Regions from separate parts of the Streptomyces sp. SX-6 genome, predicted to be linked through region 2. Evidence: riboswitches for the same ligand, from Rfam matches in the RefSeq annotation. Region 2 holds a riboswitch; the other holds the start of a gene.
What was found. A riboswitch is a leader RNA that binds a small molecule or an ion and turns the genes downstream of it on or off. The one in region 2 is predicted to bind thiamine pyrophosphate.

Region 1 (5,025 bases), on a different contig from region 2:
ACGTGCACGGTGCCGGTCATGCGGGCTGCTCCTGGAGTGAGCGGGGTGAGCGGGTGAATCGCCGGGGGGAGAAGGGACGGGCCTCTTCGGGCAGGCTGCCGGTGGTCAGCGCCTCGGCGAGCGCGTCCCCGGTCAGCGGGGTGAGCAGGATGCCGTTGCGGTGGTGGCCGGTGGCCAGGTGCAGGCCGGGCAGGGCGGACGGGCCGAGCATCGGGGCGTTGTCGGGGGAGCCCGGGCGCAGTCCGGCGCGGGTCTCCACCAGCGGCAGCTCGGTGATGCCGGGCACCAGTTCGTGCGCGTCGCGCAGCAGTTCGTAGACGCCGCCCGCCGTGACGGTCGTGTCCCAGCCGAGCTCCTCCGTGGTCGCGCCCAGGACCAGCTCGCCGTTCTCACGCGGCACCAGGTAGACGTGCCCGCCGCGCACGACGGCCCGTACGGTCCGGGAGAGGAACGGCCGGTACGGCTCCGGCACACGCAGGCGCAGTATCTGCCCCTTGACCGGCCGCACCGGGGGCAGGACCTCCTCCGGCAGCCCCGCGAGCAGGCCGCTGCCGCTGCCCGCCGCCAGCACGGTCTGGCCGGCCGTGACCCGGCTGCCGTCGGCGAGTTCCGCGCCGATGGCCCGGTCCCCGCTCAGCAGCACCCGCTCCGCGCGGCTGCGGTGGAAGACCACCCCGGCCCGCTCACAGGCCGTCAGCAGCGCCTTCGCCAGCCGCCGGGGATCGGTCTGGTGGTCCCCGTCGACACGCAGCCCGCCCTGTACGCCGGGCGCGAGCATCGGCTCCAGCCGGCGGCACTCGCGTCCCGACAGCCACTGCGAATCCAGCCCCGACCGCAGCTGGAGGGCGTGCAGTTCGCGCAGGTGCGCCCGGTCGTCGGCGTCGAGCGCGACGGCGAGCGTGCCGCATGCGCGGTAGCCGGTGTCCTGGCCGCTCGCCTCCTCCAGCTCGGCCGTGAACTCCGGATAGCGCCGCGCGGAGGCCAGGTTGAGGGCGAGCAGCTCCTGCTCGCCGTAGTGCAGTTCGGTGACGGCGGCCAGCATCCCGGCCGCGACCTGCGCGGCCCCGCCGCCCGGCGCCGGATCGGCGAGCACTGTGGCCAGACCGCGCTGGGCCGCCCGCCACGCCGTGACGAGCCCGATGACTCCGCCGCCGACGACGAGGACGTCATGACTACGTGTACCAGGTGGACTATCCGCATGCATGGGCTTCCAGCCCCTCCCTTCGCCGGCATGACCCGGATCAGGTTCGTACGGTCGGAGGCCGTCCAGCCTCCCTCTCAGCCCGGTGCGTCCGGGCTCCCGCGAGTGCTTGTGCAGCGCCACCCTAGTACGGGCCGGGAACCGACCGGAAGGCGGCGGCACCCGCCGGCAGTGTTCAAACCTCGTGACTTTGTGTCGGAGGTCTCGTCACCCGGTGCTCCGAAAGAGACCGGCCACCGACCTATGGTGATCGTGTGAGTGAGCAGACGAACACCGCCGGTGGCCCTGCCGCCGAGGGCCGGGAAGCGACCAAGGGCGCGGCGCGGAGACGCGTCGTCATCGTCGGCGCCGGGATGGCCGGCGTACAGACCGCCGTCGCACTGCGCGAACAGGGCTGGGAAGGGGCGATCACCCTGCTGGGCGCCGAGCCCCACCCCCCGTACGACAGGCCGCCGTTGTCGAAGGCCGTGCTGCTCGGCAAGGCGGAGGGGTCCGCCTTCGAGGTGGACTTCGCCTCGCTCGGCATCGAGCTCCAGCTCGGCCGCGAGGTCACCGGCCTGCGCGCCGCCGACCACGAACTGGACACGGTGCGCGGCACCGTCCCGTACGACCTGCTGGTCGTCGCCACCGGCGCGGAACCGGTCCGGCTGCCCGGCAGCGAAGGCGTGCCCGGCGTCCATCTGCTGCGCACGCTGGACGACGCCGAGCGGCTGCGCCCGCTGCTGGTCGAGCAGCGCGACATCGTGGCGGTCGGAGCGGGCTGGATCGGCGCGGAGTTCGCGACCGCCGCCCGCGAGGCGGGCTGCAACGTGACCGTCGTGGAGGCCGCCGACCGGCCGCTGGCGGGCGCCATGCCGGCCGAGGTCGCCGCCCACATGGTCGACTGGTACGCCAACAGCGGCGCCCGGCTGCTCACCGGCGCCGCGGTGGCGGCGATCGAACCCGGCGAGGTCGTGCTCGCCGACGGCCGCCGGCTGAAGGCGGACGCGGTCGTCGTCGGCATCGGCGCCCGCCCCGCGACCGGCTGGCTGGCCGGCTCGGGCATCGAGCTCGCGCCGGACCGTTCCGTCGTCACCGACGACCGGCTGCGCACCTCGCTGCCCGACGTCTACGCGGTCGGCGACTGCGCGTCCTTCCCCTCCGCCCGGTACGGGGAGCGGCTGCTGGTGCACCACTGGGACAACGCCCTGCAGGGCCCGCGGACCGTCGCCGCCAACATCGTGCACGGCCCGGACGAGGCGCCGGTCTACGACCCGGTGCCGTACTTCTGGTCCGAGCAGTTCGGCCGGTTCGTGCAGTACGCGGGCCACCACGCCGACGCCGACGAGATCGTCTGGCGCGGCGACCCGTCGAGCGCCGCCTGGACGGTGTGCTGGCTCCGCTCCGGCGTCCTGGTGGCGGTGCTGGCGGTCGGGCGCCCGCGCGACCTGGCACAGGGGCGCAAGCTCATCGAGCGGGGTGCGGCGATCGACCGGGAAAGGGCGGCGGACGCGTCCGTCCCGCTGAAAGCCGCGGCGCTCTGATCCGTTCTGATCCGTATCGCGGCGAGGGTCTCGAGCCCGCTCGGGTCAACCCGGCTACCGGCTGTCAGTGGCGGATGGCAGGCTTGTCCTTGTGACCGAGATTGACGCAAAGATCGAAGCGCTCGTCCCCGCCTGGCTCACTCTCCCCGACATCGCGGAGATGCTCGACGTCGAGGTGACGCGCGTGCGCCAGCTGGTGAAGGAGAACCAGCTGGTGGCCGTGCGCCGTGGCGAGAACAACGCGCTTCACGTGCCTGCCGAGTTCATCAAGGACGGCAAGGTCGTCAAGGGCCTCGCCGGGACCCTGACCCTTCTCAAGGACGACGGCTTCAGTGACGGGGAGATGCTGGAGTGGCTGTTCACGCCGGATGACACCCTCCCCGGCACCCCGGCCCAGGCGCTCCATGAGAACCGCGGGACCGAGGTGAAGCGCCGCGCCCAAGCGCTCGCCGTCTGAACGACCCCTCTGCCCTTCTGCCCTTCTGCAACGACCCTTCTGCAGCGATTCCGTTCTGCAGTGATTCCGTGCGGTGTACGGCCCGGTCCACGGGCCGTACACCGCTGACCCGGGGGGAGACCCGACCGATGTCCGCCACCGCGCGCGAGCGGCTTGCCGATGCCCGGCTGTACCTGTGCACCGACGCGCGCAAGCGCCAGGGCGACCTGCCGGAGTTCCTGGACGCCGTCCTCGGCGCCGGCGTGGACATCGTGCAGCTCCGCGACAAGGGCATGGAGGCGGGGGAGGAGCTGGAGCACCTCGCCGTCTTCGCCGATGCCGCTCGCCGCCACGGCAGGCTGTTCGCGGTCAACGACCGTGCCGACGTCGCCCACGCCGCCGGCTCCGATGTGCTGCACCTGGGCCAGGGCGACCTGCCGGTGCCCGCGGCCCGGGCGATCCTCGGCGAGGACGTGCTGACAGGGCGCTCCACGCATGCCGAGGCGGAGGTGGACGCCGCGGTCGCGGAGGCGGGCGTGGACTACTTCTGCACCGGCCCCTGCTGGCCCACCCCGACCAAGCCCGGGCGGTACGCACCGGGCCTGTCCCTGGTCCGCTACGCCGCCTCCCTGGCGCCCGAGCGCCCGTGGTTCGCGATCGGCGGCATCGACGAGGGGAACCTCGACCAGGTGCTCGAGGCCGGCGCACGGCGGATCGTCGTCGTCCGCGCGATCACCGAGGCGGACGATCCGGGGGCCGCCACGGCCCGGCTCGCGAAGCGGATCCGGTCCTTCGACGTCTGATCCGTCTCACGGTGTGGAAGGCCATGGGCGAAAAAAGGGCATATCACGGAAGCCGGTTGGGCAGCCGCCACGCCGCTGGTTAACTTGACCGGTATGGCCCTCGGCACAGCTTCCACCAGGACTGATCGCGCACGGACAGTGCGCGACCTGCTTGCTTCCGGCGAGCGCTCGTTTTCGTTCGAATTTGCTGCCCCGAAGACCGAGAGGGGCGAACGGACTCTCTGGAACGCGATCCGCCGGATCGAAGCCGTCGCCCCCACCTTCGTGTCCGTGACCTATGGCGCCGGCGGTTCGTCGCGCGAGGGCACCGTGCGGGCGACCGAACGCATCGCGACCGACACCACGCTCACCCCCGTCGCCCACCTCACGGCGGTCAACCACTCGATCGCCGAACTGCGCAACGTCATCGGCCAGTACGCCGACGTCGGCATCCGCAACATGCTCGCGCTGCGCGGCGACCCGCCCGGCGACCCGATGGGCGAGTGGGTGCGCCACCCGCGGGGCCTCGACCACGCGGTCGAACTGGTCCGGCTCATCAAGGAGTCGGGCGACTTCTGCGTGGGCGTGGCGGCGTTCCCCGAGATGCACCCGCGCTCCACCGACTGGGACACCGACGTCCGCCACTTCGTGGCCAAGTGCCGGGCGGGCGCGGACTTCGCGATCACCCAGATGTTCTTCTACCCGGAGGACTACCTGCGGCTGCGCGACCGCGTGGCGGCGGCGGGCTGCGACACCCCGATCATCCCCGAGATCATGCCGGTCACCAACGTCCGCCAGATCGAACGGTTCGCACAGCTCAGCAATGCGGCGTTCCCGTCCGCGCTAGCGGAGCGTATCCGCGCGGTGAAGGACGATCCGGCAGCTGTACGCTCGATCGGGATCGAGTACGCGACGGACCTGTGTGCACGGTTGATGGCCGAGGAGATTCCCGGGCTGCATTTCATTACCCTGAACCACTCCACGGCCACCTTGGAAATCTACGAGAATCTGGGACTGCACCAGCGGTCCTGACGGCCTGCCGGGAACGGTGGCCGAACGAGAGGGGCGCTAATGGGCTGGACG
Region 2 (5,025 bases):
CGACCGCGCGCAGCAGCCGCTTGCCGGGGAAGTCGAAGCGCGCGAAGACATACGCGCCGGGGAGCGCGAGCGCCAGCGTGAGCGCGGTGGAAGCGGCCGCCTGCCAGGTGGTGAACCACAGGACATCACCGATGCGTGGATCGGTGAGCACCTCGCCGATCCGGCCGAACTGCCACTGTCCGTCCGCCTTGAGCCCCCGCGAGACGATCGCGGCGACCGGGTAGGCGAAGAAGACGGCGAAGAAGGCGAGCGGCACGACCATCAGGCCGAGCCGCACCAACGACCTCCGCCTTGAGGTCACTTCAGGACGAGCGAGGACCATGCCTTGATCCACTGGTCACGGTTCGCGGCGATCTTCTCCGGAGCGAGCGTACCGGAATCGGTGACCCGCGCTCCGTACTTGGTGTACAGCTCGGGCAGCTTCGTGTCCTTCACGGCCGGGTTGACGAACATCTGGAGCGGCATGTCCTCCTGGAACGTCCTGCTCAGCAGGAAGTCGATCAGCGCCTGGCCGCCCTTGGTGTTCTTCGCGCCCTTCAGCAGGCCCGCGAACTCCACCTGCCGGAAGCAGGTACCGGCCGAGACGCCGACGGGGCTCTCCTTGGGCTGCGGCTTCATGCCGAGCACCTCTGCGGGCGGGCTGGAGGCGTAGGAGACGACGAGGGGCTTGTCGCCCTTGGCCTTCTTGCCCGCGGCCGAGCCGGAGAAGCGGTCATTGTACGCCTGCTCCCAGCCGTCGACGACCTCGGCGCCGTTGGCCTTGAGCTTCTTCCAGTAGTCCTGCCAGCCGGCGTCGCCGTACTTGGCGATGGTGCCCAGCTGGAAGGCCAGGCCGGGCGAGGAGGTGGCGGAGTTCTCGGTGACGAGGAGGTTCTTGTACTCCGGCTTGACCAGGTCGTCGAAGCTCTGCGGCGGGGTCAGCTTGTGGTCCGCGAACCAGGCGCGGTCGTAGTTGACGCAGATGTCGCCGCTGTCGATGGGGGTGACCCGGTGCTTCGCGGCATCCTCCTGGAGCTCCTTGGGGACCCCGTCCAGGCCCTTCGCCTCGTACGAGGTGAAGAGCCCGTTGTCGAGCGCACGGGACAGCAGGGTGTTGTCGACCCCGAAGAACACGTCGCCCTGCGGGTGACTCTTGGAGAGGATCGCCTGGTTGACCGCCTGGCCGGCGTCCCCGCTCTTGAGCACCTTGACGGTGTAGCCGGTGCGCTGCGTGAACTCCTTGAGGACCGCGGCCGACGCGTTGAAGGAGTCGTGCGAGACGAGGGTGACCGTCTTGTCGTCCTTGGCCTCGTCGGATCCGCCGCAGGCGGCGAGCGCCGGAAGGCACAGCGCGGTGACGGCCGCCGCACCGAGGGCGCGCCGGAGGGTGGTGTTCATGGTCGAGCTGACTCCCTACGCCGGTACTAACCGGATCAGGTCCGAGGGTCTGCGGGCCGTGCCGCACTCTCAGCGCTGCGTGCGCTCCCCTGTCGGATTGTTCATTTGTGCGAGTGATGTCAGGTGACAGTATCAGCGCTCGGTCGCGGCGAGCTGACCGCAGGCGCCGTCGATCTCCTGGCCGCGGGTGTCCCGTACGGTCACGGGCACGCCGTGCGAGGCGATCGCGTCGACGAACGCCCGCTCGTCCTCGGGCCGGGACGCCGTCCACTTGGAGCCCGGGGTGGGGTTGAGCGGGATCAGGTTGACGTGCACCCGCTTGCCCTTGAGGAGGCGGCCGAGGAGGTCACCGCGCCACGCCTGGTCGTTGATGTCGCGGATCAGGGCGTACTCGATGGAGATCCGGCGGCCGGACTTCTCCGCGTACTCCCAGGCGGCGTCGAGGACCTCGCGGACCTTCCAGCGGGTGTTGACCGGGACGAGGGTGTCCCGCAGCTCGTCGTCCGGGGCGTGCAGCGACACCGCGAGACGGCACTTGAAGCCCTCGTCGGCGAACCGGTGCATCGCGGGGACCAGGCCGACCGTGGAGACGGTGATGCCGCGCTGCGAGAGCCCGAGGCCGTCCGGCTCGGGGTCGGTCAGGCGGCGGATGGCGCCCACGACCCGCTTGTAGTTGGCCAGCGGCTCGCCCATGCCCATGAAGACGATGTTCGACAGCCGCGCGGGGCCTCCCGGCACCTCGCCGTCGCGCAGCGCGCGCATGCCGTCGACGATCTGGTGCACGATCTCGGCGGTGGACAGGTTGCGGTCCAGCCCGGCCTGGCCGGTGGCACAGAACGGGCAGTTCATGCCGCAGCCGGCCTGCGAGCTGATGCACATGGTGACCCGGTCCGGGTAGCGCATCAGGACGGACTCGACGAGCTTGCCGTCGTGCAGGCGCCACAGGGTCTTGCGCGTGGTGTCGTCGTCGCACGAGATGTGCCGGACCACGCTCATCAGCTCCGGCAGCAGCTCCTCGGCGAGCTTCCCGCGCGACGCCGCCGGGATGTCGGTCCACTCCGCCGGGTCGTGCGCGTAGCGCGCGAAGTAGTGCTGGGACAGCTGCTTGGCGCGGAACGGCTTCTCGCCGATCGCGGCCACCGCCTCCCGGCGCTCGGCGGGCGAGAGGTCGGCAAGGTGCCGCGGGGGCTTCTTGACTCCGCGGGGAGCGACAAAGGTGAGCTCACCAGGCGCAGGGCGTGCCATGGACGGGGACTCCTCGTTACGGCGAATACGGGCGATCTCCGCGTGCGCGGAGCCTACGGGGGGACCATGCCCAAGCCCGGGGATCTCACCGGGGCATCCCCGCTGGTCGCAGGGCCGAAAAGAGCCCGCCGACCAGCGGCGGGCTCTTCCAGGGTACGGCAGTCGCGCTCGGCTCAGGAGCCGACGAAGGCCACCATCAGCAGCCACACCACCGGAGCGGTCGGCAGCAGCGAGTCCAGCCGGTCCATGATCCCGCCATGGCCCGGCAGCAGCTCGCCCATGTCCTTGATGCCCAGGTCCCGCTTGATCATCGACTCGCCGAGGTCGCCCAGCGTGGCGCTGACCGCGACCGCGAGGCCGAGCAGCAGGCCCTGCCACCACATGCCGCCGTCGATGAGGAGCTGCATGCACAGCGCGCCCGCCACCATCGCGAACAGCACCGCGCCGATGAGCCCCTCGCGGGTCTTGCCCGGGCTGATGCGCGGCGCGAGCTTGTGCTTGCCGAACCGCCAGCCCACCGCGTACGCGCCGGTGTCGCTGACCACCGTCAGGACGAGGAAGGTCAGCACCCGCCACGCACCGTCGTCGGCGGCGAGCATCAGCGCCACGAAGGTGGCGAGGAACGGCACGTAGAACGCCGCGAAAATGCCCGCTGTGACGTCCTTGAGGTAGTCGTCCGGCGGCTCCGTCATCCGCCAGACCAGCACGGCGAGCGCGGTGAAGGCCATGGCCACCCAGGCACCCTCGGCACCGTTCACATAGCCCGCGACCGTCATCGCCGCTCCGCCGATGGCGAGCGGCACCAGGGGCGCCCTGATGGACTTCCGCTCGGCGAGCCGGGAGGTCAGCTCCCACAGCCCGACCACCACGGCGACCACGACGACGCCGAGGAACACGGGCTTGTAGATGAACAGGGAGGCGAGGATGACCGCGCCGAGCCCCAGCCCCACCCCTATCGCGGCCCGCAGATCGCGGCCCGCACTCTTCTTTCCCGCCTTCGGGGCGGCAGGCTCCTGCGGACGGATGTCAGGCTCCCTTTCAGCGCGTTCCTCGCGGAAGAGGGGGCCACCGGAACGGGCGGCCCCCTGATCACGGTCGTCCTGGTCTCCGCCTGCGTCGGGCACGATGGGCATGGGCCGAGTCTGCGCCGCCTCGACCGTCCCGTGCACTGGACCCGCCGGAACCGGGGTCCTTCGGTCCGTGGACCCCCAGTGTCCGGCGCTCGGCGGGGCTCCCCAGGATGCGTCGTTCATCAGACCTCGAGCAGCTCGGCTTCCTTGTGCTTGAGCAGCTCGTCCACCTGCGCCACGTACTTCGCGGTGGTGTCGTCGAGCTCCTTCTCCGCGCGGCGCACCTCGTCCTCGCCGGACTCCTTGTCCTTGACGAGCTTGTCCAGGGCGTCCTTGGCCTTGCGGCGCACGGAGCGGATGGACACCTTCGCGTCCTCGCCCTTGCCCTTGGCGACCTTGATGAACTCCCGGCGGCGCTCCTCGGTGAGCTCGGGGAACGTCACACGGATGATGTTGCCGTCGTTGCTCGGGTTGACCCCGAGGTCGGAGTCGCGGATCGCCTGCTCGATGTTGCGCAGCGCGCTCTTGTCGAACGGGGTCACGACAGCCATGCGCGGCTCGGGCACCGAGAACGACGCCAGCTGGTTGATCGGCGTCAGGGCGCCGTAGTAGTCGGCCACGATCTTGTTGAACATGGCCGGGTGCGCACGCCCGGTGCGGATCGCCGCGAAGTCCTCCTTGGCGACCACAACGGCCTTCTCCATCTTCTCCTCGGCCTCGAGGAGGATCTCTTCGATCACCACTTGCTCCTGGTGTTATCAGTAAGCAGAGCCTCGCCCCTGCGCGCGTCTTCTCCTGCACGGTGTCCGACCGGCAGGCAGTTGTCCATCCCCGTGCCGAGGTCTTCCCACGGCCCGGAGTTGCCGTCCGTGCCCGGACGGTTTCCCACGGGCGTTCTCAGTCCCGCGAGTCCTGGTCGCTCACGAGCGTGCCGATCTTCTCACCCTTCACCGCACGGGCGATGTTGCCCTCGGCGAGCAGCTCGAAGACCAGGATCGGCAGCTTGTTGTCCATGCACAGGCTGATGGCGGTGGCGTCGGCGACCTTCAGGCCGCGCGAGAGCACCTCGCCGTACTCGAGGGCGTCGAACTTCACCGCGTCGGGGTTCTTCTTCGGGTCCGAGTCGTAGACCCCGTCGACGCCGTTCTTGCCCATGAGGATCGCCTCGGCGTGGACCTCCAGGGCGCGCTGGGCGGCGGTGGTGTCGGTGGAGAAGTAGGGCATGCCCATGCCCGCGCCGAAGATCACGACGCGGCCCTTCTCCAGGTGGCGCACGGCGCGCAGCGGAATGAACGGCTCCGCGACCTGGCCCATGGTGATGCCCGTCTGGACC

Region 1: linked by a shared signal. The riboswitch ahead of thiO (glycine oxidase ThiO) and the one ahead of ACV530_RS33595 (thiamine ABC transporter substrate-binding protein) in region 2 are both predicted to bind thiamine pyrophosphate.

What each region holds. Positions count from the first base shown of each region.
Region 1 covers NZ_JBTHHU010000048.1:923-5,947, reverse strand. The annotation lists gene thiS (sulfur carrier protein ThiS) at 1-20, opposite strand, end outside; gene thiO (glycine oxidase ThiO) at 17-1,204, opposite strand; TPP riboswitch at 1,202-1,314, opposite strand; gene ACV530_RS34115 (NAD(P)/FAD-dependent oxidoreductase) at 1,456-2,724, shown strand; gene ACV530_RS34110 (Rv2175c family DNA-binding protein) at 2,816-3,181, shown strand; gene thiE (thiamine phosphate synthase) at 3,310-3,963, shown strand; gene metF (methylenetetrahydrofolate reductase [NAD(P)H]) at 4,057-4,974, shown strand; gene ACV530_RS34095 (hypothetical protein) at 5,014-5,025, shown strand, end outside.
Region 2 covers NZ_JBTHHU010000046.1:10,470-15,494, forward strand. The annotation lists gene ACV530_RS33590 (ABC transporter permease) at 1-262, opposite strand, end outside; gene ACV530_RS33595 (thiamine ABC transporter substrate-binding protein) at 298-1,377, opposite strand; TPP riboswitch at 1,373-1,478, opposite strand; gene rlmN (dual-specificity RNA methyltransferase RlmN) at 1,510-2,622, opposite strand; gene ACV530_RS33605 (phosphatidate cytidylyltransferase) at 2,796-3,875, opposite strand; gene frr (ribosome recycling factor) at 3,875-4,432, opposite strand; gene pyrH (UMP kinase) at 4,590-5,025, opposite strand, start outside.